DNA from 4 places in the Streptomyces sp. NBC_00005 genome. Region 4 is predicted to be linked to each of the others. Evidence: riboswitches for the same ligand, from Rfam matches in the RefSeq annotation. Region 4 holds a riboswitch; each other region holds the start of a gene.
What was found. Region 4 has a riboswitch for cobalamin ahead of OG303_RS45730 (CbtB-domain containing protein). Riboswitches for the same ligand answer to the same signal wherever they lie in the genome.

Region 1 (7,641 bases), 4.7 Mb from region 4:
CACCCGGTGGAAGTTGCAGACCGTGGGCGGATCGGTGGGCACGGGTCGGTCCTGGTGGGCGTGGGCCTTGAGGGCGACGCTGACCAGGCTGAGCAGCAGGTCGACGTCGGCGTCGCAGTCGAGGTGGACGGTGACCCAACGCGAGCCCGGCACCAGGCGGATGGCGGTCGACTCCGCGAAGTCGTAGTGGAGCCGCTGGATCGCGCGGGCGGTGAGGTGCAGGTCCACATCCCGGTCGGAGTGGAAGTGCACGATCTCGTCCCGCGTGGAACGCAGCGCCCGGCCCGTGCCGCAGCCGACCTCGCACGGACTGAGGTCGGGCCACGCCGCCAGCTGGTTCATGGCTCTCTGGGCCGGTGTCATGAGCCCATGGTGCGGTGCTCATCGCGCGGACACCAGGGATTGTGTGATCCGTAACCCGCAGGAGACGTTGCTCACCGCGGTCCCTCCGCCGAGTTCCAGCGCCGTTCGATGTGACGCAGACGGCCCCGCAGGCGGCCCCGCCGGCACCCCTGCATCGGGGCGAGGTCTCCCAGACCTCCCCAATCGCGCCGTTTGGGAGATAATCGGGGTATGAGTACAGCGACGTTCGTACTAGCGGCCACGTCGAGTGAGGGACTCAAAGTGCTTGCCGCCTTTGTCGGTGGCCTGGTCATCGCTGGTGCCCTGATCTGGGCCGTGCAGTTCGGCATGAGGGTCCGGGACCGCGAGCTGCCGCGGCCTCTCCCGGACGAGCAGCCACATCTTCCCGAGGGCGGTGCCGTCCGGGAGATGCGTGAGATGCGCGAAGCGGACGAGGTGCCGCACGCGGTGGGCAAGGAGCGGCTCACGCCCTACGAGCTCCACAAATCGGGAACCAGGACAGGAAAGGACCAGCACCGCAAGCGCTGGCTGCCCGGTTCCAGCGGCTCCTTCGGGAGCGGCGGCATAGGACACACGTGACCGCCGGTCACTCTGCGTGCTGGGGCGCGTGCGCCGCGCTCACCGTGGCTCTCGTCGCCCCGCTGGCGGGCTGCTCCGAGGACGACACCCCGTCGGCCGCGGTCAGCAAGGCCGCGTCGGCCGCCCAGTCCGCCGTCTCCGAGGCGACAGCCGCGGCGGGGCGTCAGCTCGACGAGATCAAGGACGGTCTCGACGTCAAGGGGGCCGCAACGGTCGGCACCCCGGACACGAAGAGCGGCCGTGCCGCCGTCGAGGTCACCGTGGACAACACCACCGGGTCGACGAAGTCCTTCGCCGTCCAGGTCGACTTCACCGACTGGGACGGCAACACGCTCGACGCCGTGGTCGTCACCGTCTCCGACGTCCCGGCCGGCAAGTCCGGCACGGGCACCGCGCGCAGCAACCGCAAGCTGGCCGGCGAGGTGAAGGCGGAGGTGGCGAGGGCGATCCGGTACTAGATCCTCACGTACTCACGTACCAGGACCTCATGTGCCAGGACCTGATGTCCCCGGACCTCACGCCATCCAGAAGAAGACCGCCGTCATCCGCTTCTCCTCCAGCGTCGCGCCGGAGTAACCCGTCGCGCTGTGCACGAGGTTGGCGTTGTAGAGGAGCAGCCGGTTGTACTTGTGCGGGACGCGTACGTCCTCCTCGAAGGCGTCCGGCGCCACGAACCGCGTACCGAGGGCCTCGACGAGGTTGTTGTGCGGGGCCTGCACGACGTTGCCGCCGAGCCGGCCGCCGGAGAGCGACTGGCGGTAGAAGGCAGTCCCGCAGTCCTTGGGGACTTGGGGGTTGAGGTACAGCACCGCCGCGTAACGGCACAGCGCACGCGAGTCGGTGTGCGGACGCGGCTCGCTCTCGCCCTCGCCGACGACCTGGATGCAGTTGTGGTTGAGGGTGCCGCCGCCGGGGGCCTGCTGCACCCACAGTTCCTTCGCGCCGGTCGACTGCTTCACCAGCCGTTCCACCCGGGCGAGTTCGGCGGGTTCGAGGCCCGGCATGGTGCGCAGACCCGGCCAGGTCTCGGAGGTGTACGGGTATCCCTTGACCCAGTCGTCCTTGGCGAGACAGCGCTCCCGTACGGCGTCCACGTCGGGCAGGACGTCGTCCAGGACCCAGTAGTCGCGGCCCTTGGTGGGCTTGCGGTAGGGGAGGACGGGAAGGGCCGCGCGGGTCGCGGGGCCCCTGGGGGGCTGTGGGGGCATGGGTCGAACCTAGGTCGGGACTTCGCCTCGTCTCTCCCGTGAAATGGTCAACATTCCGTCAACCACCTCGGGCGGAGAGGCCGTTACGTCACCGCCTGGGTGATCCGACCCCTCCCGCGCAACCGTCGCCGCCCGCGACGAGACCTGCCTCACACCCCGCGGTTTTTACCAAATCAAAAGGTTCGGCGCCGGACCCGATCCGTACTCCTCTCCGTCCGACCCCGTCGATCGTTGACGGGACCCCCGACCGGGCAGGAGGCACGGTGCGCTTTTCGCGGAATGCGACGGGAACTCTCTTCGTGGGCGGTGCGCTCAGTCTGACACTGGCAGCGCTCGCCTATCCCGCGATGCTCGGAGTCAACACCGTGTCGAGCTCGGGGTCGCGTGTCATCGCGCAGACCCAGTGGGGCCCGCTGACCGAGGCGGACCGCGACTTCGTGGTCAAGGTGCGCGCGGCAGGGCTGTGGGAGTACCCCGTCGGCCAGATGGGCCTGAAGAAGGGGCAGAGCAAAGCGGTCATCACCGCGAGCAAGCACCTCATCGACGGGCACGCGGCGCTGGACGCCAGCTGCCGCAAGATCAGCACGATGCTCAACATCACGATCCCCAACGTGGCCAGCCCCCAGCAGGTCGGCTTCGTCAACCAGCTCGCCGCGGACCAGGGCAAGCAGTTCGACACGGACTTCGCCAACATCCTGCGCGTGACGCACGGTTCGATCTTCAACACCATCGCGAAGATCCGCTCGACGACCAAGAACACCGTGGTGCGGACCCTGGCCGACCAGGCCAACGCGACGGTCCTGGACCACATCACGGTCATGGAGCAGACCGGTCTGGTCAACTTCGACCAGGTCCTCTTCCAGGAGACGACCCCGCCGAAGCTGCCCGCCAAGGACCTGACCCCGCCGCCCCCGGTCGGAGGCCAGCCGGAGGTCGTGCTCACCCCGCCGGTGGACAGCACCACCCAGCCGCCGGTCCTGCCGGGCGAGGCGCCCAGCGGAAACGCCAGCCCGAGCCCGACCCCGACGGTGGGCTGACTGCCGACCTGGCGGTGGGCTGAGGAACGTCGGCCCGATCAGTGCGCGCATCTCGTGATGCCCATGTGGCGAAATTGTGATGGCGGATTGAACTACCCATGGGTTACCGCAGGTTGACAGCGTTCCGCCGGGAGATCCACGATGTGATCGCACTGTGGCGCATGTGACCAATGGGCCCGGTGTTCCTCAGACCATTCACCCCCGGTGCGGCCGGGCGCGGCGTGCTGCCCTGCGCCGCCGACGCCGGGGCCTGCACACGCCAAGATGGGGATTCGCATGTCCATAGCGAGACGTGTCACCGCGCGACGCCTCCTGGGGACGGGCGTCGCGTCGCTCGCCCTCTGCGCCGCCACCGTCGCCGCCGCCTCCGGCGCCTGGGCCACCGGCACGCCCGGCGGTGACGGCTGGAAGTCCGGCGGCGGCTACAAGCCGGGCACGGGGGCCGGCACCAAGACGGAGTCGGACCGCTGCCAGTTCTCGCTGGACGGCACGCACTTCTACGACTCGGTCAAGGTCGACGACCAGACCCTCAAGCCGACCGACGACGGCAAGATCCACGTCAAGGTCCGTACGGCGGGTGACGCGACGACCTGCACGGCCTCGCTGGCCTCCTACCTCGCGCACGGCCCGTCCTTCGCCACCTCCGGCGAGCAGGTCTTCGTCGACTTCGACTCGGTGACGGTCGAGCAGGGCCGGACCGACTCCCTCGACATCGCGGTGCCGGATGCCGGCTGCTTCGCGCAGATCGACCTCTACCGCGGGGCCGTCAAGTTCGACGGCAAGCTGGACGCCAAGGACGGCTTCGAGCACGGGGACCTGCCCAAGGGCCCCGACCACCCGGTCATCAAGGACAAGTTGATCGCGTCCTGGAACGGCGGCACGAAGGACTGCACGACGGCCGAGGAGTCCCAGCCGCCGGCCACGCCGACCCCGTCCGCCCCGGAGTCCGGGCAGCCGTCGACCCCGGCAGAGGAGTCGACTCCGCCCGCGACGGACACCCCGTCGACCGGGACCCCGACCCCGTCCGCCTCGCAGTCGACCTCGACGCCCGCGCCCACGCCGAACGGCGGCGGCGGTGACCTCGCGGAGACCGGCGGCGGCAGCGACTCCGGCCTCATCGCCGGTGGCGCCGCGGCACTGCTGGCCGCCGGTGCGGCGATCGTCGTCGTGACGAAGCGCCGCCGCACGGCCCGCTCCTGAGCCGTCCCCGGCAACGCCCCTGAAGCCACCCCCGATACGAACGCCCCGGAGACCCCCGCTCCGGGGCGTTCGTCCTGCCCGGTCCCTGTCCCCGCTCAGCCCTCGTCGGCAGTGCAGTTCTTCAGCAGCAGTCGTACGTCCTCGTCGACGACCCGATAGCGCACCACGCGCCCCTCCTTCTCGCCCGCCACGACACCGGCCGCCCTCAGCAGCCTCAACGCCTGTGACACGGCAGGGTCGTTCATGCCGGTCGCGATCGCCAGGTCGGACACGGCCAGCGGGCCGGTGCGGTGCAGGGCGAGCAGCAGGGCGAGCCGTTTGGGGTCGGCGAGCAGGGAGAAGCGGTCGGCCCAGGTGCGGACGTGCTCGGCGTCGCCGATGGCGGCGATGGCCTCGCACACCCGGTGGCCGTCGATGGTGCGGCGGTCTGCGCGGTCGGCCGGGACGAGATGCATACGGCCATCCTCGCAGGCGCCCGTATGTGATCTTCCATACCTGCGCAGGTGCGCAGCTATGCAAGGAAACGCGAACGCCCCTACGGTGGGCGGGCCGTGGTGTTCGGGAAGTCGGTGCCAAGCCGACGCGGCCCTCGCCACTGTGATCAGGGAGTTCGTCACCCACGTCCCGCGAGGGACAGCCACTGGGCGTCGTGAGGCGGCCGGGAAGGCGGGTGGCGGCCGTACGGCCTGCAAGGACGTACGACCTGTCAGCCAGGAGACCGGCCACGGCATCTCACGAAGTGATCCACGAGGTGCTGGAGCGTGACCGAATGACCCTGCCCGAGACGCAGGCTGCCTCCTTCCGCTGGCGGCGCGAGGACACCGTGAAGACGGTGGGCCTGATGGCGGTGATCGCCGCCCTGCACGTCGTCGCCTTCGGCATTCTGTTCCTGCTCGTCGTGCCCGGGCACTACGAGGTCGGCTCCAAGGCGTTCGGCATCGGCCTCGGCATCACCGCCTACACCCTGGGCATGCGGCACGCGTTCGACGCCGACCACATCGCCGCCATCGACAACACCACCCGCAAGCTGATGGCCGACGGCAAGCGGCCGGTGTCGGTGGGGTTCTGGTTCGCGCTGGGGCACTCCAGCGTGGTGGTCGTGCTCGCCGCGCTGATCGCGGGCGGCACACAGCTGGCCGGCCGCATCACGAGTGAGAGCTCCCGCACCCACCAGGTCCTCGGCTTCCTGGGGACGACGATCTCGGGCACGTTCCTGTACCTCATCGCCGCCCTCAACCTCGTGGCCCTGCTCGGCATCCTGAAGGTGTTCCGGGCGATGCGGGCAGGCACGTACGACGAGAAGGAACTCGAACAGCACCTGGATTCCCGGGGGTTCATGAACCGCATCCTCGGCCGCCTCACCAAGTCGATCACCCGGCCGGGGCAGATGTTCCCGCTCGGCTTCCTCTTCGGGCTCGGCTTCGACACCGCCACCGAGGTCACGCTGATGGTGATGGCCGGTTCGGGCGCGGCGGCCGGTCTGCCCTGGTACGCGATCCTCTGCCTGCCGCTGCTCTTCGCCGCCGGCATGAGCCTGTTCGACACGCTCGACGGCACGTTCATGAACTTCGCCTACCAGTGGGCCTTTTCGAACCCGGTCCGCAAGGTGTTCTACAACCTCACCATCACCGGCCTGTCCATCGCCGTCGCGTTCTTCATCGGCACGATCGAGCTCGTCGGCGTCCTGCACGACAAGCTCGACCTGCGCGACGCGCTCACCGGCTGGATCGCGGCCCTCGACCTGGACAACGTCGGCTACATCATCGTCGGCCTGTTCGTGGTCGTGTGGGTGGCGGCGGTGGCGTACTGGAAAGTGGCGAGGGTGGAACAGCGGTGGGCGGCACAGGTGCAGCCCACCGCCGAGTAGCCGCCGACACGCGTCGACGCGTACGCGCCTGAACCCCTAGGGCCCTTCCACGGCCGTCAGCCACAGCTTCACATAACGCTCCACGTCCACGGCCAACCCCACGTCCACCAGGGCCTGTTCACGCGCGCCGTCGTGGATCTCGGACTCGCCGGGGCGGCGCCGGCGGTCGACGACGGTCTGGCCACGGGTGGGGCCCGGGGCCAACGAGACCTCGACCGGCAGGAGTTCGGTGCTCAGGCCCTCCGGGTCGACGACCGCGCAGACCGCGCCCGCGTCGCCGAGGCCGCCGGTGGGGGTGGGGTCGCCGGAGGCGGCCGGGTCGCGGTGGGCGAGGAGTTCGCCCGCCATGCGGAGGCTGGGCTCGGAGCTCGTACGCAGCCGCTGGACGTCCGCGGCCGGGACGACGACCTGCTCGAACACGTCGAGGCCGTACATCGTGATCGGGACTCCGGCGGTGAGCAGGACCGCGGCCGCCTCCGGGTCGTGCCAGACGTTGAACTCGGCGACCGGCGTGGCGTTCCCGGTCGCCACCGCGCCGCCCATGAACACGATCCGCTCGATGTTGCGGGTCACCTCCGGGTGCGTACGCAGGAGCAGCGCGATGTTCGTCAGGGGCGCGGTGGGGACGAGGGTGACCGGGCGCGGGGAGGCGAGGATCTCGCGGCGCAGCAGCGTCACCGCGTCCACGTCCACCGGCACCCGGGTCGGTGCGGGCAGCCCCAGGTCGCCCATCCCGTCCCGCCCGTGCACGTGCTGCGCCGTACGGACGGGTTCGATCAGCGGGCGTGCGGCGCCCCTGGCCACCGGGATGTCACCGGCCCCGGCCTGCTCCAGCACGGTCAGGGTGTTGCGGACGACGCCGTCGACGTCCGTGTTCCCGGCGACGCAGGTGACGGCCCGCAGGTCGATGGCCGGGTGGCGTACGGCGAACAGCAGGGCCAGGGCGTCGTCGACGCCGGTGTCGCAGTCGATGATCACCGGAATGGGCTGACCGGTCACGGTCGCGCTCCTCTCTCTCCGCATATGGGAGCTCCGCGTATGGGAGCGACCTTACGCAGCCGACCACAGCTCGGCGGCACGGGTGTCGGCGCATACGGCGATCCGCTCCAGCAGTCCTTCCACCGGCTGGGCACCGGGGCGGCGCCCGTCCCGCAGCCGTACGGCCACCAGGTCGCCGTCCGCCTCCCGTTCGCCGATCACCGCCTGGTACGGCACGAGGCGCGCCGCGCGGATGCGGGCACCGAGGCTGCCCTGGCCCGGCCCGGCGCACTCCGCCCGCAACCCCCGTGCCAGGGCCCGCCGTACGACCTCGTGCGCCTGCTCCTCCTGGGCGTCCGACACCGGCAGCACGACGAGTTGGACGGGTGCGAGCCAGGCGGGGAACGCC
Region 2 (7,641 bases), 8.5 Mb from region 4:
GCGCGAGGACACCGGCGAGCAGTCGCAGCAGAGTTGACTTGCCGGAGCCGTTGGGGCCGAGCAGGCCGATCGTCTCGCCGGGCTGCGGGGCGAGGGTGACGCCGTCGACGATGAGCCGGCCGTCGGCGCGGCGACCGACACGGTCGGCGTGGAGCCCGGACGGCGGCTGCTGCCCTGCCGGAGCGGGGCGGCTCACGTCCGCCGCCGGGTGCGGTAGAGCACGGCCACGAACGCCGGTACGCCGATGAGGGACGTCACCACGCCCACCGGGACCTCCTGGGGGTCGATGACGGTGCGGGCGGCGGTGTCCACCCACACGAGGAAGACCGCGCCGCTCAGCGCGGTGACGGGCAGCAGCCGCGCGTGGCCGTGGCCGGTGAGGGCGCGGGCGGCGTGCGGCAGCACCAGTCCGACGAAGCCGATCGCCCCGGCGCAGCTGACGAGCGCCGCGGTGAGCAGCGCCGTGGCGCACAGCAGGATCAGCCGGGTGCGGGCCACCCGTACGCCGAGGCTCGCCGCGGCCTCCTCGCCGAAGGCGAACGCGTCCAGGGTCGGGGCGTGGCCGAGGCAGACCACGAGGACGACGGCCAGGACGACGGCGCTCAGCACCACCTCGCCCCAGCCGGCTCCACTGAGCGAGCCGAGCAGCCAGAACAGCACGCCCCGCGTGGTCTCGGCGTCCGCCGAGGTCAGCACGACGAACGAGGTCAGCGCGGAGAACAGTTGCATGGCCGCCACCCCCGACAGCACGACCCGGTCCGTGGTGCCGCCGAGGGTGTGGCTGAGCACCAGGACCAGTGCGAAGGACAGCAGCGCACCGAGGAACGCGCCCGCGGACAGGGACACCGCTCCCCCGCCCACCCCGAGCACGACCACGGCGACCGCGCCGGTGGAGGCGCCCGAGGACACGCCGAGGACGAACGGATCGGCCAGCGGGTTGCGCAGCAGGGACTGCATGATCGCGCCGCACAGCGCCAGCCCGGCCCCGCACACCGCGGCCAGCAGGGTGCGCGGCATGCGCAGGTCCCACACGATGCCGTCCCGCAGCGGCGCCAACGTCCTTTCGCCCAGCCCGAGATGGGCGGCGACCGACGCCCACACGTCGGCCGTGGAGATGTCGGCCGGGCCGATGGTCACGGCGACGGCGATCGACGCGATCAGCACGGCCAGTCCGCCGCCGGTCAACACCAGGGTGCGGGCGCTCACTTGGCGAGCCCGAAGTCGCGCAGCCCCGCGGCGACCTCCTCGATCCCTTCGACCGTACGGATGGAGGGGTTCATCGCCTGCCCGCTCAGCAGGATGTACCGCTTCTTCTTCACCGCGGTCAGGTTGCGGGTGGCGGCGTTGGTCTCCAAGAAGCGGATCTTGGCCTTCGCGGTCTCCGCGGTCTGGGACCTGCGGGTCAGGTCGCCGAGAACGACGACGTCGGGGTCGCGGTCCGCGACGGTCTCCCAGTTGATCTGGGGCCATTCGTCGTGGGTGTCGGAGAACGCGTTCTCCGCTCCGACGGCACGGGTGATGGCGCCGGGGGCACCGCAGCAGCCGGCGAGGTAGGGCGACTGGGAGTTGGCGAACCAGTACATGAGGGAGACGTCGGAGGCGTCCAGCCCGGCGTGGGCGGTGCGCACCCGGTCCTTCAGCTCGGCGACGAGCGTCTCCCCGCGCTTCTCGACCCCGAACGCGCGGGCCAGGTCGCGTATTTCGCCGTACACGGCGTCGAGGGTGAGGGGCTTGCTGCGGGAGCCGTCGCCGCCGCTGTCGTTGTCCTTGCCCGCCGAGCAGTCGGAGGGCGAGACATACGTGGGCACGCCCAGCTTCTCGAACTGCTCGCGGGTCGCCACGCCACCCCTGCCGAGGGTGGAGACGAACGACGCGGTGACGAAGTCGGGTTCGGCGTCCAGGACCTTCTCGAAGGAGGGGTTGTTGTCGGCTAGGCGCGCGACGGTGGAATTGGCCTTCTCCAGGCCCTTCATCACCGGATCGGTCCAGGTGGCCGTGCCGGCCATGCGGTCGGCGAGACCGAGGGAGAGCAGCATCTCCGTCGTGCCCTGGTTGAGGGAAACGGCCCGCTTCGGGGCGGACTTGAGGGTGACCTTGTGGCCGCAGTTGTCGAACGTGCGCGGGTAGCCGGAGTCTGCGGACTCCCCCGCGTCCGTTTCGTCGCTGCCCGTGCCACCGCACGCGGTGAGCAGCAGGGCGGGGGCGAGCAGGAAAGCGGCGGTACGGCGGGTGGAACGGAGCACGGGCATGCCTCGGTTGTCGGGGCTCGTACGCGGAGCCTGGCCTACGGACGTCCTCCCCGCACGGGGCGCGGAGGTGCCAGCAGGTCTTCGGACTCGGGTTCGTCCGGACGGGGCGCCTTCCCGGTGCTCGTCCGCCCCGGCCCTCCGGCCGACACGGACTCCTTTCAGTGGCGTCGCATGCCCCGCCCGTCCCCCTCACCGCTGCGCGTCAGTTCCGGTTTCGCACCGGATTCCCTGGCCTCGGATGTGGCTCGACTGGCTCCCCGACACTATCAAGATCGTCGTACGGCCAAGTCGTGCGGTCGAGTCGCACGAGCCAGTCGTGCGGGCGGCCACGCGATCGCACAACTGGCCCTTGGTCACCGGGTGACCGGTCCCTCCCCTGCCGTTCGAGGCCGGGCGGAGGTCGGGTGAGATCTCGGAAACGAGCCGTTCACCACGCGCGAGGCCTTCGGAAACAAGAGGTTTCTAACCCTCGGCGACACCCTCCAGCCGTACTCCCCGGTCGCCGCGGCCGTCATCGCCTTCGTCTTCACCCCGCTGATGGCGATCGTCACCAAGGGCAAGTACTACCTGCGCCGCACCGACGACGGCATCGACGATCCCCTGCTCGACGCCGAGGGCAACCCGAGCGCGGTCACCCTTGACTGCCACGTCTGCCACCAGCCCTACGGGCGCCCCGACCTGACCGCCTGCGCCACCCACGGCGCCGTGGTCTGCTCGCTCTGCCTGAGCACGGACAAGGTCGGAGACCACGTGCTGCAGGCGACGGCATAACCCACGGAGCGGGCGGCGGGGCACGCGACACACCCGCCCGCTCCGCCGGACCACATCCCTACGCCAGGGAGCCGTCCGAGTCGGACACCCTGCGGGTCGCGGACCGGATCATTCGCTCCGCGCCCGCGCTGGGCCTGCGCACCGTAGCGGTGCACTCCGACACCGACGCCCGCGCACCCCACGTCCGGATGGGACGGCCGACGCGGCCGTACGACTGGGCACGTCGGTGCCCGCAGCCGGGAGCTACCTACGGGCCGACCCGGTACAGGGGCGGCACGAACCACCGGCGCCGGAGCCGTGCACCCCGGCCTCGGGTTCCTCTGGGGAAGCCCCACCTTCCCCACCGCCGTTGAGGTGGTGACCCGCCCGCCGTCCGCTGTCCGGCTTCGACGGCCTGCTCCGGCCCGCCATCACCGAGCATCCCGGCATCACCGCCCTCGCAACCGGCGAGCAGGCCTCAACTCCCCTCCCCGGTACGGGAGTCGACCTCGCCGTCTTTGGCGCCCAACTGCGCGCCCAGCCGCTCAACCCCCCACCTCAGCACCACGGCGCACGGTACGCGGGTGAGGTCACCGCGGCGCGCGGCCACTTCCTCTCCGCTCCACCCGCCCCCATGTCCCTGGGTCCCATGCCCCCGGGCCCCATCGAACTGGCCGACGACACCTGGGTCCTGGGCTTTCAGTGCGACCGACCCTCCTGGTCACGGCCGCCTCCCCACGACTCCGCCCCGCCCGCAGCGGGTGGGCCGCCGCCCTCCCGGCTGACCGTGCGTGCGCCGAACGGGCGCACCTGGCGCGCCGTGCACGAGCCCTGCGCGGCGGCTGTCGAAGCTGGGGCGGCCACTTCGAAAGCCCCCCGACCACCCGTCACCAGGAGGTGCGCACCGTGATGCGCCGAATCCTCAAGGCCGCAGGTGCAGTCCTGGCCGCGGCAGCCTGCCTGACCGCCGCCGTCCCCTCCGCATCCGCCGCGGCCCCGGCGTCGCGACATGCTGCCGCCGAGGCCTCGCCCGCGCCACCCGCCAACCCGTTGAGCCGCCTGGGAGCGCTCAGTTGGGGCCCGGCCGCGCTCGGCTCCGTCACCAACCCCGACCGTTCTCCTGCCGGGGCCAACGACTTCGCCTGCAAGCCCTCCGCCGCCCACCCCTACCCCGTGGTCCTGGTCCACGGCACCTTCGAGAACGCCTTCGACAACTGGAGCGGGCTCGCCCCCGTGCTGAAGAAGGCCGGCTACTGCGTCTTCGCCCTCAACTACGGCGAGAGCGCGCCCCGCGCCCTGATGAAGGCGACCGGCCCGATTGCCGCCTCGGCCAAGCAGTTGGCCACCTATGTCGACAAGGTGCTGGCCGCCACCGGGGCCGCGAAGGTCGACCTGGTGGGTCACTCCCAGGGCGGCGGGCTGATGGCCGAGTGGTACCTGCGCTTCGAGGGTGGCGCCGCGAAGGTGCACCATCTGGTGGGTATCAACCCCAGCAATCACGGCACCACCGCGAGCGGCACGATCCACCTTCTCGATGCGGCGCTGGACGTGGCGGGGCATGTCGGCAAGCCACTCGGTCTGGACAGCCCCGCGGCCAAGGACCAGACGATCGGCTCCCCGGTGCTCCAACAGCTGTACGCCAAGGGCGACACCGAGCCCGGCGTCGCCTACACCACCATCGTCAGCCGTACCGACCTGGTCGTGACCCCGTACACCAACCAGTTCCTCACCGCCGGGCCCGGTGCGACCGTGCGCAACATCCTGCTGCAGGACGTCTGCCCACTGGACCTCACCGGTCACGTGGGCGGCCCGTACGACCCGAACGTGTACCAGCTGGTGCGCAACGCCCTCGACCCCGCGCACGCCGAACCGGTGCGCTGCGCCCTCATGCCGATTCCGGTGTGAACCGGCTCCAGCCGAAAGGCCATTGAGAACAGAAGAGGGGAAAACGAAAGGGAAAGGAGGCTGCCGCTCCTTTCCCTTTTCAACGTATAGCGCACCAGGGGGCTTGCGGCAAGGCCCGGGTCGTGCCGCAGAATCTCCGGCCGAGGCCGGAATCTGCGGAATGGGGAGTCGAGAAATGCGTGTGCTGTTGTCCACGTACGGGTCGCGCGGGGACGTCGAACCGATGGCGGGACTCGCGGTGGCGTTGCGGGAGTTCGGCGCGGAGGCGCTGGTGTGCGCGCCTTCGGACGAGGAGTCCGCGAAGCGGCTGGCCGGTGTCGGTGTGCCGCTGGTGCCGGCGAGCGCGCCGGTGCGCGCGGTGGTGACCGCGGCGACGCAGCCGTCGCCGGCGGGCCTGCCGGAGCGCGCGGCCGCCTTGGTCGCCGCGCAGTTCGACGCGGTCGCCGCGGCGGCCGAGGGATGTGACGCGGTGGTGGCGACCGGCCTGCTGCCGTCCGCGGCGGGCGCCCGGTCGGTGGCCGAGACACTGGGCATCCCCTATGTGTTCGCAGCCTTCTTCCCGGCGTATCTGCCGTCGCCGCACCACCCGCCGCTCGCGCTGCCGGGCCGGCCGTTCCCGTCCGACGCGACCGACAACCGGAAGCTGTGGGACCTGAACACCGAGAGCATGAACGAGGTGTTCGGCCCGGGGCTCAATGCCCACCGGGCCTCGATCGGCCTGCCGCCGGTGGATGACTTCCGCAACCACGTCCTCACCGACCGCCCGTGGTTGGCGGCCGACCCGGTCCTGTCCCCGTGGCAGGAGTCGGCGGACCACGACGTGGTGCAGACCGGTGCTTGGATCCTGCCGGACGAACGCCCGCTCCCGGACGAGTTGATGGCCTTCCTGGACGCCGGCGCACCACCGGTGTACGTGGGCTTCGGCAGCATGCCCATGCACGGTGCCAAGGACGTCGCCCGGGTGGCCATCGAGGCGATCCGCGCGCAGGGCCGCCGCGCAATCGTCCGGCGCGGCTGGGCGGACCTGGCGCTGATCGACGACCGGGACGACTGTTTCGCGGTCGGCGAGGTCAACCAGCAGCACCTGTTCGGCCGGGTGGCCGCCGTCGTGCATCACGGCGGCGCGGGTACGACCACGACGGCTGCCCGCGCGGGCGCGCCCCAGGTGGTGGCACCTCAGATGGCTGACCAGCCGTACTGGGCCGGCCGGGTGGCCGAGCTGGGCATCGGCGCGGCACACGACGGTCCGACTCCGACCTTCGAGTCCCTGTCGTCCGCGCTCCGCACGGCCCTTGCCCCCGAGACCCGGGCACGGGCGACCGCCGTGGCCGCCACGATCCGCAGCGACGGGGCGACGGTGGCCGCGATGCTGCTGCTCGACACGATCAGCCGGGGAAGGCCGCCCGTGTCCGCGTGAACCACGCGGGACCGCCGAGCCGGGGCGTGCCCGGGCCGCGCCGTCAACTCGCCCTGCTGCGACTCCGGTTCCGGTCCGCTACTGCTCGCTGCCGGCAGGGCGGTGTCCGGCCCCGGCGGGACGCGTCCACGGGAGCAGCGCCGGTACGCGGGCGCGGTAGGCGTCGTAGGAGGAACCGAACTGGCCGGCCATGAGCCCGTCCTCGATCCGGACCCGGCGCAGCAGCCACGGAATGGCGACCGCCACGATGGCTGTCCACACCCCGAAGCCGCAGGCCAACATGCCGCCTATTGCCAGGCCGAGCAGGCCGGTGTAGATGGGGTGGCGGACCAGCCGGTAGGGACCGTCCGTGCGCAGCTCGTGGTGCTCCTGGAGCAGCGGGACGCTGGCCCACATCGTGCCCAGGACCCAGCGGGCCCACAGCAGCAACGCGGTGGAGGCGACGACCAACAGGCCACCGAGGAGGGCGAGTTCGGGCTGCCAGTACTGCAGATGGCGCCAGAAGCCCCGAGAGTGTCCGACCAGCGTGGAGAAGGCGAAGGCGCCCGCGATCAGCAGGACCCGGCGGGGCAGTGTGCCGCGCAGTCCGCGCACCCAGCCGTGCAGGCTGCCCTGGCTCTTCACGCCGAAGTAGGCGGCACCCACGATCCAGGCCACGACAAAGGTCAGGACGCAGGCACCGGTGAGAGCGACAAGCGCTGAGTGGAGAGAACTCATGCCCCAAGCGTGCTCCGAGTACCCAGTGGATCACCAGCACCCACGGGTCGATGGAGAAGTCTCCACCCACGGATGGAGCCCGATACCGCCTGGTCGGGGAGATGGGGTCTGGGGGTAACCCCCCACGCGCATCAACGGGCCTGCCGGATGGTGACGCCCCGGCCGAACCGCGACGCTGAACGTGATCGCCGAACACGTACAGATCGCCTACCGACCGCGTTCGGATCGCGCACAAACGAAGAGGTCCCGTCATGCTGAGCCGCCGCGCCACCCTTCTGTCGGCTGCCGCCGCCCTCGCCCTGTCCACCGTCCCGGCACGAGCCGCGTCCGCCGGGCCGGGCAAGGCGGGCTCGGTACGGCTGACCTTGCCCACGCCCAGCGGACCGTACGTCGTGGGGACGGTCTCACTGCACCTCGTCGATGCCTCGCGTTGCGATCCCTGGATCACGTCGCAGCCGTACCGGGAGCTCATGATCGGCATCCGCTACCCGGCCCGGACCGTCGCCGGGTATCCGGCCGCACCGCAGATGCTCCCCGGCGAGGCCGCCGGATTCGCCGCCCTGAACAGCTTCACCGACGTGCCCGCCAGTGAGGTCGACTGGT
Region 3 (7,641 bases), 1.7 Mb from region 4:
GACCTCCTCAGTTCATCTTCCGTTCACTCAGGTTTCCTACGGTCAACCGACCGATGACTTCGAACGATTGCCTGGGTAAATGGAAAACTTCTCGCTGATCCTCGCGATTGTGGTCGTAACCGCACTCGCGTTTGATTTCACGAACGGTTTCCACGACACCGCCAACGCGATGGCCACCACCATCTCGACCGGCGCACTCAAGCCCAAGGTCGCGGTGGCCATGTCCGCCGTGCTGAACCTTGTTGGCGCCTTCCTCTCCGTGGAGGTCGCCAACACGATCTCCAAGGGTCTCGTCGACGAGACCGGCATACGTCCCGAGGTCATCTTCGCGGCGCTGGTCGGCGCGATCCTCTGGAACCTGGTGACCTGGCTGGTCGGACTCCCCTCCAGCTCCTCGCACGCCCTGATGGGCGGTCTGATCGGCGCCACCATCGCCTCGGCCGGCATGGGCGCCGTGCACGGCGACGTGCTCGTCACCAAGGTGCTCATCCCGGCGATCGCCGCCCCGATCGTGGCGGGTGTCGCGGCGATGCTCGCGACCCGGCTGTCGTACACCCTCGGCAAGAAGGCCGACGGCAAGGCCGCCGAGAAGGGCTACCGCGCCGGACAGATCGCCTCCGCGGGCCTGGTCTCGCTGGCCCACGGCACCAACGACGCGCAGAAGACGATGGGCGTCATCACCCTCGCCCTGGTCGCCGGCGGTGTCGTCGCCCCCGACTCGGACCCGCCCACCTGGGTCATCCTCTCCGCGGGCCTCGCCATCGCGCTCGGCACCTACCTCGGCGGCTGGCGCATCATCCGCACCATGGGCAAGGGCCTGACCGAGCTCCAGCCGCAGCAGGGCTTCGCCGCCCAGACCAGCGCGGCCACGGTCATCCTGGCCTCCTCGCACCTCGGCTTCTCCCTCTCCACCACCCACTCGGTCTCCGGCTCGGTGATGGGCGCGGGCCTGGGCCGCAAGGGCGGCGTGGTCCGCTGGTCGACGGCGACCCGCATGCTCGTGGCCTGGTGCCTGACGCTGCCGGCCGCGGCCCTGGTGGGCGCGCTCGCCGAGTCGGTCACGGATCTCGGCGACTGGGGCACGGCCGTCGTCGCCGTCTTCCTGATCACCTCCAGCGCGGCCATCTGGAAGATCTCCCGGCGCGAGGTCGTCGACGCGTCGAACGTCAACGAGGCCGAGGAGCCGGCCGGCGTGGTGACCACGGCCATCGCCGCCGTGACCCCGCCCCCGGCGGGCACGGTGACCGAGGACCTGACGGCCACCATCCCCGCCCCGGCCACGACCGCCACCCCCGACCCGGCCACCCCGCCGGCCGCGGCCGTCTGAGCCCCGCCCACCCGGTACAAAGGAAGAGAAGCAGCATGAAGATCGACTGGGCAACCCTGGGCTCCGTCTTCGGCGTCAGCCTCGCGGTCACCGTGGGACTCGTGACCCTGTTCACCCTCGGCATCATGGGCCTGTCGCGCCGCGAGCGGGCGACCGCTCAGGGCGGCTCGGCCACGGCCGCGGTCACCGGCGCGTACGTGTGCTTCGCGGCGTGCGCGGCGGCGGTGGCGTACGGGATCTCGCTGATCGTCGTCTGAGGCATCACCCTGAACACCCGTGGGGTGCGGGACGGATCTCCGTCCCGCACCCCACGTTCTTGTGCCCGTACTTGTGACCCCGTCGACCACCCTTGTGTGGGTCTCAGCACACTCTCCCGTCGCAGGTCAACGGCAAGTTGACGGCCCTTCCAACCCCGTGGTGGACTGCCGGGGCCATGTACGGCGGCAAGAGAGGAAGCCGGTGCAAGTCCGGCGCGGTCCCGCCACTGTCACCGGGGTAGGAAGTCCCGGGAGCCAGGAACTCTCACCGCCGGTCTCGTCGAACCAGGGCGTGGACACCCTGAGTGAGGACAAATCGCCATGCGCGGCTGCCTGTTGAGCGTCACCGCCCGACCTTTGCCCGACCCTTCGGCCGGCTGAGCCGATGCGTGCCGATCGCGTCTTCGCGTACGGCGCCGCCGCCGGCCTCCTCGGCGACCTCCTCCTCGGCGATCCGCGCCGGGGGCATCCGGTCGCCGCGTTCGGGCGGGCCGCCGGTGCCGTGGAACGGGTGCTGTGGCGGGACCACCGCGGGTGGGGAACGCTGCACACCCTCGTGTGCGCCGGTGGAGCCGTCGCGCTCGGAGCCGTCGCCACTTCGGCCGTACGTCCCTCCCGTGCCGCCTCCGTCGCGGTGACCGCCGCCGCCACCTGGGCCGTCGTCGGCGGGACTTCGCTCGCGCGCGAGGCCCGGGGCATCGGGCGCGCCCTCGAAGCGGGCGACGTCGAGGCCGCCCGGGCCAGGCTGCCGCACTTGTGCGGACGGGATCCGCAGGCGCTCGACGCCGACGGGATCGCCCGGGCCGTCGTCGAGTCCGTCGCCGAGAACACCTCCGACGCGGTGGTGGGGGCGCTGGTGTGGGGGGCCGTCGGCGGGGTGCCGGGGCTGCTCGGCTTCCGGGCCGTCAACACCCTCGACGCCATGGTCGGACACAAGTCGCCCAAGTACCGGCGCTACGGCTGGGCTTCCGCGCGGCTGGACGACGTGGCGGGGTGGCCGGGGGCGCGAGTGACCGCCGTCCTGGCCGCCGTTGCCGGGGGTGACCGCCGGGGGGCCGTAAGAGCCTGGCGTGCCGATGCGGCGAAGCATCCGAGTCCCAATGCCGGGCCCGTGGAGGCGTCGTTCGCCGGGGCGCTCGGGGTGCGGCTGGGCGGGACGTTGGCGTACGGGGGGCGGGTCGAGCATCGTCCTGTGCTGAACGGGGAGGGACGGTCCGTGGACGTGGGGGACATCGAGCGGGCTGTGCGGTTGTCGCAGCGCGTCGGGTGGCTGGCGTTGGGGGTCAGTGCGGCGGGTGCGGTGCTGCGGGGACGGGTCGCAAGGCGCCCTCGCCCCCAGAAATTGCAGCTGTCGGGACGTGCGTCATGAGCGGCGGGGGGCTCCTCGTCGCCGGCACCACCTCGGACGCCGGTAAGAGTGTCGTCACCGCCGGGATCTGCCGTTGGCTCGTACGGCAGGGCGTCAAGGTCGCACCGTTCAAGGCGCAGAACATGTCCCTCAACTCGTTCGTGACGCGCGAGGGCGCCGAGATCGGGCGGGCTCAGGCCATGCAGGCGCAGGCGTGCCGGGTCGAGCCGACCGCGCTCATGAATCCCGTGCTGCTCAAGCCCGGTGGCGACCAGAGCAGTCAGGTCGTGCTCATGGGCAAGCCCGTTGGGGAGCTGAGTGCGCGCGGGTATCACGGGGGGCGCCAGCAGCAGCTTCTCGGGACCGTTCTCGACTGCCTCGCCGAGTTGCGGGGCACGTATGACGCGGTGATCTGTGAGGGGGCGGGCTCTCCCGCCGAGATCAACCTGCGGCGGACGGACATCGTGAACATGGGGGTCGCCCGGAACGCGCGGCTTCCCGTGCTCGTCGTCGGCGACATCGACCGCGGCGGTGTCTTCGCCTCCTTCTTCGGGACGGTCGCGCTCCTCTCGCCCGAGGACCAGGAGCTCGTCGCCGGGTTCCTCGTCAACAAGTTCCGCGGGGACGTCGGCCTCCTGGAGCCCGGGCTCGACATGCTGCACGGGCTCACCGGGCGGCGGACGTACGGCGTCCTGCCCTTCCAGCACGGCCTCGGCATCGACGAGGAGGACGGACTGAGGGTCTCGCTGCGGGGGACGGTGCGCGAGTCGAACACCGCCCCGCCCGTCGGCGAGGACGTCCTGCGCGTCGCCGTCTGCGCGATTCCCCTCATGTCCAACTTCACGGACGTGGACGCGCTGGCCGCCGAACCGGGTGTCGTGGTGCGGTTCGTGGACCGGCCGGAGGAGCTCTCCGACGCCGACCTCGTCGTCGTTCCCGGGACCCGCGGGACCGTGCGGGCCCTGGAGTGGCTGCGGGAGCGGGGACTTGCGGACGCCCTGGTCCGAAGGGCCTTCGAGCAAAGGCCCGTCCTCGGCATCTGCGGCGGCTTCCAGATCCTCGGCGAGCACATCGAGGACGAGGTCGAGAGCCGGCGCGGACACGTCGAAGGGCTCGGAGTGCTGCCCGTCCGCGTGCGGTTCGCGCGCGAGAAGACCCTCACCCGGCCGGTCGGCGAAGCCCTCGGCGAGCCGGTCGAGGGGTACGAGATCCATCACGGGGTCGCCGAGATCGCAGGCGGAGAAGCGTTCATCTCCGATGGCGAAGGACACAGCCTGGACGGCTGCCGGGTCGGTCAGACCTGGGGCACGCACTGGCACGGTTCGCTGGAGTCGGACGGGTTCCGGCGGGCCTTCTTGCGCGAGGTGGCGGCCGCCGCGGGCCGTCGTTTCGTGCCGTCCCCCGACACCTCGTTCGCCGCGCTGCGCGAGGAGCAGCTCGACCGGCTCGGCGACCTGATCGAACAGCACGCGGACACGGACGCGCTGTGGCGGCTCATCGAGTCCGGCGCGCCGCAAGGACTGCCTTTCATTCCACCGGGAGCGCCCGCATGAGCACAGTGTTGTTGTTGTCGACCGCCGACACGGATCTGTTGGCGGCCCGGGCCGCGTCCGGTGCCGACTACCGGATCGGCAATCCCACCCGGGTCGATGTGGCTCAGGAGCTGCCCGGTCTCGTGAACGGCGCCGACATCGCTGTCGTACGGCTGCTGGGCGGAAAGCGGGCCTGGGAGGACGGGCTCGCCGCGCTGAAGGCGTCCGGCGTCCCGACCGTGCTGCTGGGTGGAGAGACCGTCCCCGACGCGGAGTTGATGGCCGAGTCGTCCGTGCCCGCCGGTGTCGTGGCCGAGGCACTCAGGTACCTCGTCGAGGGCGGGCCCGCCAACCTCACCGAGCTCGCCCGGTTCCTCTCCGACACCGTGCTGCTGACCGGCGAGGGGTTCGTCGAGCCGCAGAAGATGCCCGAGTACGGCGTCCACGGCGAGCGTGCGTTCGTGGACGGGCGGCCGACCGTCGGTGTGCTCTTCTACCGGGCCCATGAGCTCAGCGGCAACAGCGCCTTCGTGGACACCCTGTGCGACGCGATCGAGTCGAGGGGCGCCAACGCCCTTCCCGTGTACTGCGGTTCGCTGCGCGGCGCGGACGCCGGGCTGTACGAGATCCTCGGCAAGGCCGACGCCCTCGTCGCCACCGTCCTCGCCGCCGGCGGCACCCACGCCTCGCAGGCCTCGGCCGGCGGTGACGAGGAGGCCTGGGACATCGGCGCGCTCGCGGATCTCAACGTGCCGGTGCTGCAAGGCCTTTGCCTCACCTCGTCGCACGCGGCCTGGAGCGGGTCGGACGCCGCCCTGTCCCCCATGGACGCGGCGATGCAGGTCGCGATCCCGGAGTTCGATGGGCGGCTCATCACCGTGCCGTTCTCCTTCAAGGAGCAGGGTCCCGACGACGTGCCCGTGTACCGCGCCGACCCCGAGCGGGCCGCGCGGGTCGCCGGAATCGCCGTACGGCACGCGCGGTTGAAGCACAAGGCGAACGCGGACAAGAAGCTCGCGCTCGTCTTCACCGCCTACCCGACCAAGCACTCCCGCGTCGGCAACGCGGTCGGACTGGACACGCCCGCGTCGGCGGTGCGGGTCCTGGACGCCCTCAAGGAAGCCGGCTACGGCGTCACCGCATACCCGGCGGGCGGCGACGAGTTGATCCACCGGCTCATCGCGGCCGGCGGTCACGACGTGGAGTGGCTGACCGAGGAGCAGCTCGCCTCCGCACCCGCGCGCGTGCCGCTCGCCGACTACCGGGCATGGTTCGACAAGCTCGACCCGGAGCTGAGGGACGGCATGCTGGAGGCGTGGGGCGAGCCGCCGGGCAGCCTGTACGTCGACGGGGACGACATCGTGCTGGCCTCACTCCGGTTCGGGAACGTCGTCGTGATGATCCAGCCGCCGCGCGGCTTCGGCGAGAACCCGATCGCGATCTACCACGACCCCGACATGCCGCCGTCGCACCACTACATGGCGGCGTACCGCTGGCTGGAGAACAGCTTCGGCGCCGACGCGATCGTCCACATGGGCAAGCACGGCACGATGGAGTGGTTGCCGGGCAAGGGACTCGGCCTCGGCAAGGGGTGCGCGCCGGACGCCGTCCTCGGTGAACTGCCGCTGATCTACCCCTTCATCGTCAACGACCCCGGTGAGGGCACCCAGGCCAAGCGGCGCGGGCACGCCACCGTCGTCGACCACCTCGTACCGCCGATGGCCCGCGCCGACACGTACGGCGACCTGGCCAAGCTGGAGCAGCTGCTCGACGAGTACGCGCTCGTCTCCGACCTGGACCCGACCAAGGCCCCGGCGGTGCGGGCCCAGATCTGGACGCTGGTCAAGACGGCCGAGCTGCACCACGACCTGCACGTCGACGAGCAGCCGGACGACGGCGACTTCGACGAGTTCGTCATGCACATCGACGGCTATCTGTGCGAGATCAAGGACGTACAGATCCGGGACGGCCTGCACATTCTGGGTGACGGTCCGGTCGACGAGCCGCGTGTGAACCTGGTGCTCGCCGTGCTGCGCGCCTCGCAGGTGTGGGGCGGGCAGGCGAACGCGCTGCCGGGGCTGCGGGCCTCGCTCGCGGCCCATTTCGGGCTCAGCGAGAAGGAGTTGCTCGCCGAGCCCGGGGCGCCGGTGAAGGTGCCGGCCGAGCTGTCCGACCTCGTCGAGGGACCGTCCCGTACGGCCGCCGACGCCATCGACCTGCTGGAGCAGCTGTGCCGGCGGGTCGCCGAGGGCATGGAGGCGCGGGCGTGGGACGTCGCGACCGTCCCGGCCCTCGTTCACGAGGTGCTCGGCTTCGAACTCCCGGACGCCGTCGCGGTGTTGGAGTTCGCCTGCAACGAGGTCGTGCCGCGTCTGGCGAGGACCACCGACGAGATCGGCCACATCCTCAAGGCACTTGACGGCGGGTACGTCCCCGCCGGTCCCTCCGGTTCGCCGACGCGCGGGCTGGTCAACGTCCTGCCGACCGGCCGGAACTTCTACTCGGTCGACCCCAAGGCCATTCCCTCCAGGCTGAGTTGGGAGGTCGGGCAGTCTCTCGCGGACTCACTGATCCAGCGGTACCTGCAGGACACCGGCGAGTACCCGAAGTCGGTCGGCCTGACGGTCTGGGGTACGTCCGCGATGCGCACCCAGGGCGACGACATCGCCGAGATCCTGGCGCTGCTTGGCTGCCGGCCGGTGTGGGACGACGCCTCGCGCCGGGTGACCGGCTTCGAGGTGGTGCCGCTCGCGGAGCTCGGCCGGCCGCGCATCGACGTCACGGTCCGCATCTCCGGCTTCTTCCGGGACGCGTTCCCGCACGTCGTCGGGCTGATCGACGACGCGGTGCGCGCGGTGGCCGATGCGGATGAGCCCGCCGAGCAGAACTTCGTCCGCGCCCACGCCGACGAGGACACCGCCGCGCACGGCGACCGGCGGCGCGCGACCTCCCGGATCTTCGGCTCCAAGCCGGGGGCCTACGGGGCCGGGCTGCTGCCGCTGATCGACGCCCGCAACTGGCGCAGCGACGCCGACCTCGCCGAGGTGTACGCGGTGTGGGGCGGCTACGCGTACGGGCGCGGGCTCGACGGGCGGGCCGCGCGCGGCGACATGGAGACGGCGTTCAAGCGGATCGCCGTGGCCGCGAAGAACGTCGACACCCGCGAGCACGATCTCG
Region 4 (7,641 bases):
CCGGATGCTCGAAAAGCGGGCCGTGGAGGCGCTGGAGGGAGCGCTGCGGGACGTCCCGGAGGACGTCGACGTGCACCGCCGTACCGTCGAGGGCCATGCCCGCAAAGTGCTGGTGGACGCCTCGCACCGGGCCGACCTCCTGGTCGTCGGCGCCAAGCGTCGCCATGGGCACTTCGGGCTCCAGCTCGGCCGTGTCGCCCACGCGGTACTGCATCACTCCGCCTGCCCGGTCGCCGTGGTCCCGCAGCGGGTGTGAGCCCCGCGTCCGGCTTACAGGTTCGCCGTGCGGTCGGGGACGTAGGTCTGCAGATCGCGCGGCGGGCGCTCGTAGCCGGTCGACGCGGGCCGCTCCGGCAGTTTCAGCACCGGCGGCGGCACCTCGCGATAGGGCACGGAGTCCAGCAGGTGGGCGATCGTGTTCAGCCGGGCCCGGCGCTTGTCGTCGCTCTCCACGACGAACCACGGTGCCTCGGTGATGTCCGTGTGCACCAGCATCTCGTCCTTGGCCCGGGAGTACGCCTCCCAGTGGGTGATCGACTCCAGGTCCATGGGCGACAGCTTCCAGCGTCGCAGCGGATCGTCAAGGCGGCGCCGGAAGCGTTCCTGCTGCTCGGTGTCGCTCACCGAGAACCAGTACTTGCGCAGCACGATCCCGGCCTCGACCAGCATCCGCTCGAAGATCGGACACTGGCGCAGGAACAGCTGGTGCTCCTCCTTGGTACAGAACCCCATCACATGCTCGACCCCGGCCCGGTTGTACCAGGACCGGTCGAACAGCACGATCTCCCCGGCGGCCGGCAGATGCTCCACGTACCGCTGGAAGTACCACTGGCTGCGCTCGCGCTCGGTCGGCTTGGGCAGCGCCGCGATCCGTGCGACGCGCGGGTTGAGATGCTCCGCGACCCGCTTGATGGTGCCGCCCTTGCCCGCCGCGTCCCGCCCCTCGAAGACGACGACCAGGCGTACGCCCTCCGCCCGCACCCACTCCTGCAGCTTCACCAACTCGGTCTGCAGGCGCAGCAGTTCCTTCTCGTACGTCTTGCGCGGCAGCGTTGCCGCCTTCTTGCCGGCCATGCCGCCTCCACCGCCCGTTGACCCACGCCGATGACTTCCGGAGTCCCTCATGCCCAAGCTCGCACACCAGGACAGCACCGTACTGACCGACGACGCGCCGCGCACCCTGGCGGCCCCGCCGACCACCCGGCCGTCGGACAGAGCCACCTGATGGTCAACCCGCGACGGCCACCGCGGCCTCTCTCGTGACGGCAGATTCGTCGGAGACTTTTCTCCGGGCGCTATCAGGTCAAGCGTCCCGGACCCTTGACTCGGAAGGTGCCCGCACCGATCCTCGTCCCATATCTTGCGCAGGTCATGACAACCCCATGGGTTCGTCAACCGCGCCTTCCCGCCGACCGAGGGACGTGGGCCGTGACACCGACTCGACGCTCGTACCGCAGACGCAAGAACGTCACCGTGGTGTCGCTGCTTCTCCTGTTCCTGTCCATGGCCCTCGGCCCCACGCCGAGTTCGGCGGCCGGCAACGACTGGTGGATCCCGACCTCGCGCCCGGCCCCGGACGCCCAGATCAACGTCACCGGCGAGCCGTTCACCGGCACCGACTCCGCCGGCGACGTGCGCGGGTTCGTCGACGCGCACAACCACCTGTTCGGCAACGAGGCCTTCGGGGGCCGCCTGATCTGCGGCAAGGTGTTCTCCGAGGGCGGGGTCGCCGACGCGCTGAAGGACTGTCCCGAGCACTACCCCGACGGCACCCTCGCGATCTTCGACTACATCACCCACGGCGGCGACGGGAAGCACGACCCGGTCGGCTGGCCCACCTTCAAGGACTGGCCCGCGTACGACTCGATGACCCATCAGGCGAACTACTACGCCTGGGTGGAGCGGGCCTGGCGCGGCGGACAGCGGGTGCTGGTCAACGACCTCGTCACCAACGGCGTGATCTGCTCGGTCTACCCCTTCAAGGACCGCAGCTGCGACGAGATGACCTCGATCCGGCTGCAGGCGAAGCTGACGTACGACCTGCAGGCCTACATCGACAAGATGTACGGCGGAACCGGAAAGGGCTGGTTCCGGATCGTCACCGACAGCGCGCAGGCCCGCGAGGTGATCAAGGCGGGCAAGCTGGCCGTCGTCCTGGGCGTGGAGACCTCCGAGCCGTTCGGCTGCAAGCAGATCCTCGACATCCCGCAGTGCAGCAAGGCCGACATCGACAAGGGACTGGACGAGCTCTACGCCCTCGGTGTGCGCTCCATGTTCCTGTGCCACAAGTTCGACAACGCGCTGTGCGGCGTCCGCTTCGACTCGGGCGGCCTCGGAACGGCCATCAACGTAGGGCAGTTCCTGTCGACCGGCACCTTCTGGAAGACCGAGAAGTGCACCGGCCCCCAGCACGACAACCCCATCGGCACCGCCTCGTCCGCAGCGGAGGAGGACCTCCCGGCGGGCGTGGACGTGCCCTCGTACGACGCGGACGCCCAGTGCAACACCCGGGGGCTGACCAGCCTCGGTGAGTACGCCGCGCGCGGCATGATGAAACGCAAGATGATGCTGGAGATCGACCACATGAGCGTCAAGGCCGTCGGCCAGGCGCTGGACATCTTCGAGGCCGCGTCCTACCCCGGCGTGATCTCCTCGCACAGCTGGATGGACCTGAACTGGACGGAGCGCGTCTACTCGCTCGGCGGCTTCGTCGCCCAGTACATGCACGGTTCCGAGGGGTTCGTGGCGGAGGCGAACCGTACGAAGGCGCTGCGCGACAAGTACGGTGTCGGCTACGGCTACGGCACCGACTTCAACGGCATCGGCGACCATCCCGCACCGCGCGGAGCGGACGCCGCGAACAAGGTCACGTACCCCTTCAAGAGCGCCGACGGCGGCTCGGTCATCGACCGGCAGACCACCGGTGAGCGCACCTTCGACCTCAACACCGACGGTGCCGCCGACGTCGGCATGATCCCCGACTGGATCGAGGACATCCGGCTCGTCGGCGGCCAGGACGTGGTGAACGACCTGTTGCGGGGCGCCGAGTCCTACCTCGGCACATGGGGGGCGACCGAGCAGCACCGGGCATCGGTCAACCTGGCCAAGGACGCGACGGCCACGGCCAGTTCGTCCGAGTCGAACCCGTTCACCAGCTACCAGCCGGGACGCGCCGTCGACGGTGATGACAACTCCCGCTGGGCCGGCGACTGGAGCGACGACCAGTGGTGGCAGGTCGACCTCGGCTCCACCAACCTCGTCGGCCGGGTCACGCTCGACTGGGAGCGCGCGTACGGCAAGTCGTACCGCATCGAACTCTCCACCGACGGCACCGACTGGCAGACCGTCTGGTCCACGACGTCCGGCGACGGCGGCCTGGACACCGCCCGCTTCACCGGCACACCGGCCCGCTATGTCCGGGTCCACGGCCTCGACCGCGGCACCGACTGGGGATACTCGCTCTACGAAGTGGGCGTCCACAGCGCCTGAGATCCGTCACCACACCCGAGGACACACATGGCACGACTGCCGTCGGCCGAGCGGCGCAGACAGCTGACGGAAGCGGCGATCAGGGCGATGGCCCGGGACGGCGTCGCCAAGACGACGACCCGGTCCATCGCCGCCGAGGCGGGCGTGTCCCTGAGCGTCTTCCACTACTGCTTCGACTCCAAGCAGGCCCTGGTCGAGGCCGTCATCACGACCCTCACCGACCACTCGGTGGAGGTGGTGAAGGAGGCCCTACGGCCCAGGGCCACGCTCGTGGAGACCGTCCGGGCCGGCTTCCAGGCGTACTGGGACCACGTCCGCGCCCACCCCGACGAGCACATGCTCACCTACGAACTCACCCAATACGCCCTGCGCGAGCCGGGTTTCGAGCACCTGGCCCGACGGCAGTACGAGCTGTACGGCGCCGCCTATGCCGAACTCATCGACCAGTTGCGCCGGAACATGAACCTTCAACTCGCCGTCCCGGCAACGGTGTTGGCCCGCTACCTCGCCGCCATGACCGACGGGCTGACCCTCAACTACCTCGTACTCGGTGATGAATCAGCCTGGACGGACATCCTCGACACGGTCACCAGCCACATCGCCGGCCTGGTCCACGACGACGCTCACCGGGCCTAGGGCCCTTCTGATGGATCTCCGCGGCGTCGCGACGCCCGGCACGCACGCTCACCGCACGGCGTGGAGGGCCAGGTGGCTCCGCCACATGACCCTCCACGCCGCACGCCGATCGCACGCACCGAACGCCGCTCCTTCTTCCACGGAGATCCATCAGAAGGGCCCTAGCCACGTCTTCGACCCGCTCGCGTCAGTCGGGCAGCGGGCTGCCGCCCTCACGCACTCGGCCCCGAGCGCCCGGATCCGCCCTTCCGGCGACCGTCGCGTAGGGCACACCCAGGCGCCGATCAACAGCGCCACGACCGCCGCGCCCGCCACGGCGAGGCAGATCCCGAGAGCGCTGCGACCTGCGACGATGTCCATCCATGCGGTATTCATGGGCGCGAGTACCCGTGGGACCCCGCAGGAACCGACTCGCCTCGGCGTGGGCGGGGCATGCCGCGATTCCCGGTGTTTGACACGATCGGCACCGGCTACCCGCCCGGTGTGACTTCGACGACCCAGCAGGAGCTCTTCCGGTTCCTGGAAGACCGCTTCGCCTGCGCGCAGGCGTGTACCGAGTGCGCACGCGCGTGTGCCCTGCGCGCGAGTCTCGTGGATCCGGACGGGACGCAGGAGCAGGAACTCGTACGACGCAAGGGCATCATGTGCGCGGAGGTGTGCGACGCCACCTGTCGTGTGCTGTCCGAGCAGAATCGACTGGACGAGGCCGGCATCCGCATCCAGGTGGAGTGGTGCCGCACCGTCTGTCTGGAGTGTGCGCACGTCTTCGACCGGCAGTCCGGTGCCGAGGACGGCGCCAAGGCCGGCCGGGTGTGCGCACAGGCGTGCACGGACTTCCTCGCCACTCTGAACTGACGCACGCGGCCGGGCGAGGGTCCGTGTCCCGCCGTACCGGACCGACGCTCAGTCGGTGGCGCCGAGCGGCCGCCCGAGCCGTACGTTCCAGCGCCCGGACCTGCCGCTGAGCTCGACGGCCGCCAGCGGCGGGACGTCGGTGCGCCAGAACGCCGACTCCGGAGCCCCGAGAGCCTGCACCACGGCCGCCCGTACGATCTCGGGCTCGACCACGGCGACGCACCGGCCCGGCGCCCGCGCGGCCGTCTCCAGCCAGGTCGCCACCCTGCCGCACAGCGCCCGCACCGACTCCCCGCCGTGCGATGCGGCCCCGGGGTCCGACAGCCAGCGGGCCAGCGCCTCCGGCTCCTGCTCGCTCACCTCCGCCAGCGTCGCCCCACGCCAGCGGCCCGCGTCCAGCCCCGCCAACTCCGCTGCGTCCACGGCGTCGATGCCGAGCGCGTCGGCCGTCTCGCGGCAGCGCACGGTGGGGGAGACCCAGGCCCGATCCGCCGCCGGCAGCGTGCCGGCGGCCGCCCGCGCCTGCCTCAGCCCGGAGTCGTCGAGGGGGCAGCCGTCGTCGAAGCGCGCCTCGCGCAGGGCCGCCGTGATCGCGGGTGAGATCAAGATCACTCGGCTCGTCATGCGTCCACTTCCGCGCTCAACTTCCCTCCGGATCCCTTGCCCTGACGGCGAAATCGGCTCCGCAGGGGCGCTCACCGCCGTCCCGTGCGCTCTTGGCCCCACCTCTGCTTCGCGGTACCTTCTCGTCGATATTGACGACGGCACAGCGGAAGCCGGTGGAATTCCGGCACGGTCGCGCCACTGTATGCCGGGCACGCACCCTGGGTGTGTGCCGGGCGAGTCAGACCCGCCCGTCGTCCTGTGCACCACCGAGACGGGACGCGAGTTCCCCAGGAGGGCCTGCCATGGCGCAGTCTGTCGCCCAGCCGACCACCACACCCACAGCCGTACCCACGAAGCTGCCGATCGGAGCGATCGCTCCCTGGGCGGTCTTCTTCGGCATCCTGATGCTGGTCCTGCTCTACTTCGTCGGCGCCGAGCAGGGCGCCACCTCCGTGACGAGCGGAGAGAACGTGCACGAGTGGGTGCACGATGCCCGCCACCTGCTCGGCTTCCCCTGCCACTGACGGCGGCGAGGAAACCTACGAGCCCATGAACTCGGCAACCGTTCGCAACCTTCTGGTGCGCGGCATGCTCGCGGGACTGACCGCGGGCCTGCTCGCCCTCGTCGTCGCCTACTTCCTCGGTGAACCGCGCGTGGACGCGGCCATCGCCTACGAAGAGGCGCACTCGCACGAACACGGCGTCGAAGCCGTCAGCCGCACGATGCAGTCCACCGCGGGCCTGTCCACCGGTGTCCTGGTCTACGGCATCGCGTTCGGCGGCATCGCCGCCCTCGCGTACTGCTTCGCGCTCGGCCGCATCGGCCGCTTCGGACCGCGCGCCAGTGCGCTGCTCCTCGCGGCCGCCGGCCTGATCACCGTGTACCTCGTGCCGTTCCTGAAGTACCCCGCCAACCCGCCGTCCGTCGGTGACCCCGACACCATCGGCAAGCGCACCACCCTGTACTTCCTGATGGTGGTCCTGAGCGTGCTGCTCGCCGTCGCCACCGTGATCCTGGGCAAGCGCCTCGCGCCCCGCCTCGGGAACTGGAACGCGACGCTCGCCGCGGGCGCGTTCTTCGTCCTCGCGGTCGGACTCGCGTACGTCTTCCTGCCGGCCGTCAACGAGGTCCCCAAGGACTTCTCCGCCTCCCTGCTCTGGCAGTTCCGCCTGGCGGCCCTGGCCGTCCAGCTGACCCTGTGGACCTCCTTCGGGCTGGTCTTCGGGGTGCTCGCGGAACGGCTGCTGGCTCCGAAAACGGCCGCTGCGGCCGTGGCATCGGCCGACGCCCGGGCAACTCCCGTCGCACACTGAGCACTTCCACCACCGAGCACGTCCACCGGCTTGTGCCGGCTTCCACCGGAAAGGGCCCCCGGACGACCGGGGGCCCTTTCCGCATGCCTCGCCATTCCCAATTTCTGAAACACGTTCTACGGTGTGCGTCGTCAGGACCGGTCCTGGGAGCCTGGAGGCGCCGTGCACCTCGAATACACACCCGAGCAGCAGCGGCTGCGCACCGAACTGCGCTCGTACTTCGCCGAGTTGGTGCCGGACAACGCCTACGCCCGGCACGGCGACCCCGCCGCCCAGAAGCGCTTCTACCGTGAAACCATCCGGCGCCTGGGGACGGACGGCTGGCTCGGCGTGGGCTGGCCGAAGGAGTACGGCGGGCGCGGGCTGAGTGCGATGGAGCAGTTCATCTTCTTCGACGAGGCCGCCCAGGCCGGCGTACCGCTGCCGCTGATGGCGCTGAACACGGTCGGGCCGACGATCATGCACTTCGGCACCGACGAGCAGAAGGCGTACTTCCTGCCGAAGATCCTCGCCGGCGAGATCGACTTCGCGATCGGCTACAGCGAGCCCGACGCGGGCACCGACCTCGCCGCCCTCAAGACGCGCGCCGTACGGGAGGGCGACGAGTACGTCGTCAACGGACAGAAGATCTGGACGACCAACGGCGACACCGCGGACTGGGTCTGGCTGGCCACCCGCACCGACCCCGAGGCCCCGCCGCACAAGGGCATCACCATGCTGCTCGTGCCGACCACCGACCCC

Region 1: it holds a riboswitch for cobalamin, as region 4 does, so the genes downstream of both, OG303_RS24570 (HoxN/HupN/NixA family nickel/cobalt transporter) here and OG303_RS45730 (CbtB-domain containing protein) in region 4, are expected to answer to the same signal.
Region 2: it holds a riboswitch for cobalamin, as region 4 does, so the genes downstream of both, OG303_RS07470 (ABC transporter substrate-binding protein) here and OG303_RS45730 (CbtB-domain containing protein) in region 4, are expected to answer to the same signal.
Region 3: it holds a riboswitch for cobalamin, as region 4 does, so the genes downstream of both, OG303_RS37995 (cobalamin biosynthesis protein) here and OG303_RS45730 (CbtB-domain containing protein) in region 4, are expected to answer to the same signal.

The regions. Positions count from the first base shown of each region.
Region 1 is NZ_CP108316.1:5,347,551-5,355,191, forward strand. It holds gene OG303_RS24535 (luciferase family protein) at 1-363, opposite strand, end outside; gene OG303_RS24540 (DUF6479 family protein) at 574-942, shown strand; gene OG303_RS24545 (hypothetical protein) at 939-1,400, shown strand; gene OG303_RS24550 (DUF6445 family protein) at 1,458-2,150, opposite strand; gene OG303_RS24555 (DUF4142 domain-containing protein) at 2,450-3,187, shown strand; gene OG303_RS24560 (LAETG motif-containing sortase-dependent surface protein) at 3,464-4,387, shown strand; gene OG303_RS24565 (ArsR/SmtB family transcription factor) at 4,483-4,842, opposite strand; cobalamin riboswitch at 4,923-5,129, shown strand; gene OG303_RS24570 (HoxN/HupN/NixA family nickel/cobalt transporter) at 5,157-6,254, shown strand; gene OG303_RS24575 (nucleoside hydrolase) at 6,291-7,253, opposite strand; gene thrS (threonine--tRNA ligase) at 7,305-7,641, opposite strand, start outside.
Region 2 is NZ_CP108316.1:1,525,014-1,532,654, forward strand. It holds gene OG303_RS07460 (ABC transporter ATP-binding protein) at 1-196, opposite strand, end outside; gene OG303_RS07465 (FecCD family ABC transporter permease) at 193-1,206, opposite strand; gene OG303_RS07470 (ABC transporter substrate-binding protein) at 1,203-2,249, opposite strand; cobalamin riboswitch at 2,304-2,518, opposite strand; partial or broken gene OG303_RS07475 (allantoin permease) at 2,709-3,020, shown strand; gene OG303_RS07480 (esterase/lipase family protein) at 3,909-4,904, shown strand; gene OG303_RS07485 (glycosyltransferase) at 5,080-6,321, shown strand; gene OG303_RS07490 (methyltransferase family protein) at 6,400-7,038, opposite strand; gene OG303_RS07495 (alpha/beta hydrolase family protein) at 7,290-7,641, shown strand, end outside.
Region 3 is NZ_CP108316.1:8,313,765-8,321,405, reverse strand. It holds gene OG303_RS38005 (anion permease) at 80-1,327, shown strand; gene OG303_RS38000 (hypothetical protein) at 1,363-1,584, shown strand; cobalamin riboswitch at 1,728-1,870, shown strand; gene OG303_RS37995 (cobalamin biosynthesis protein) at 1,970-2,953, shown strand; gene OG303_RS37990 (cobyric acid synthase) at 2,950-4,485, shown strand; gene cobN (cobaltochelatase subunit CobN) at 4,482-7,641, shown strand, end outside.
Region 4 is NZ_CP108316.1:10,003,282-10,010,922, forward strand. It holds gene OG303_RS45700 (universal stress protein) at 1-256, shown strand, start outside; gene ppk2 (polyphosphate kinase 2) at 271-1,074, opposite strand; gene OG303_RS45710 (discoidin domain-containing protein) at 1,429-3,489, shown strand; gene OG303_RS45715 (TetR/AcrR family transcriptional regulator) at 3,517-4,125, shown strand; gene OG303_RS45720 (ferredoxin) at 4,609-4,980, shown strand; gene OG303_RS45725 (histidine phosphatase family protein) at 5,029-5,604, opposite strand; cobalamin riboswitch at 5,700-5,853, shown strand; gene OG303_RS45730 (CbtB-domain containing protein) at 5,889-6,110, shown strand; gene OG303_RS45735 (CbtA family protein) at 6,136-6,900, shown strand; gene OG303_RS45740 (acyl-CoA dehydrogenase family protein) at 7,063-7,641, shown strand, end outside.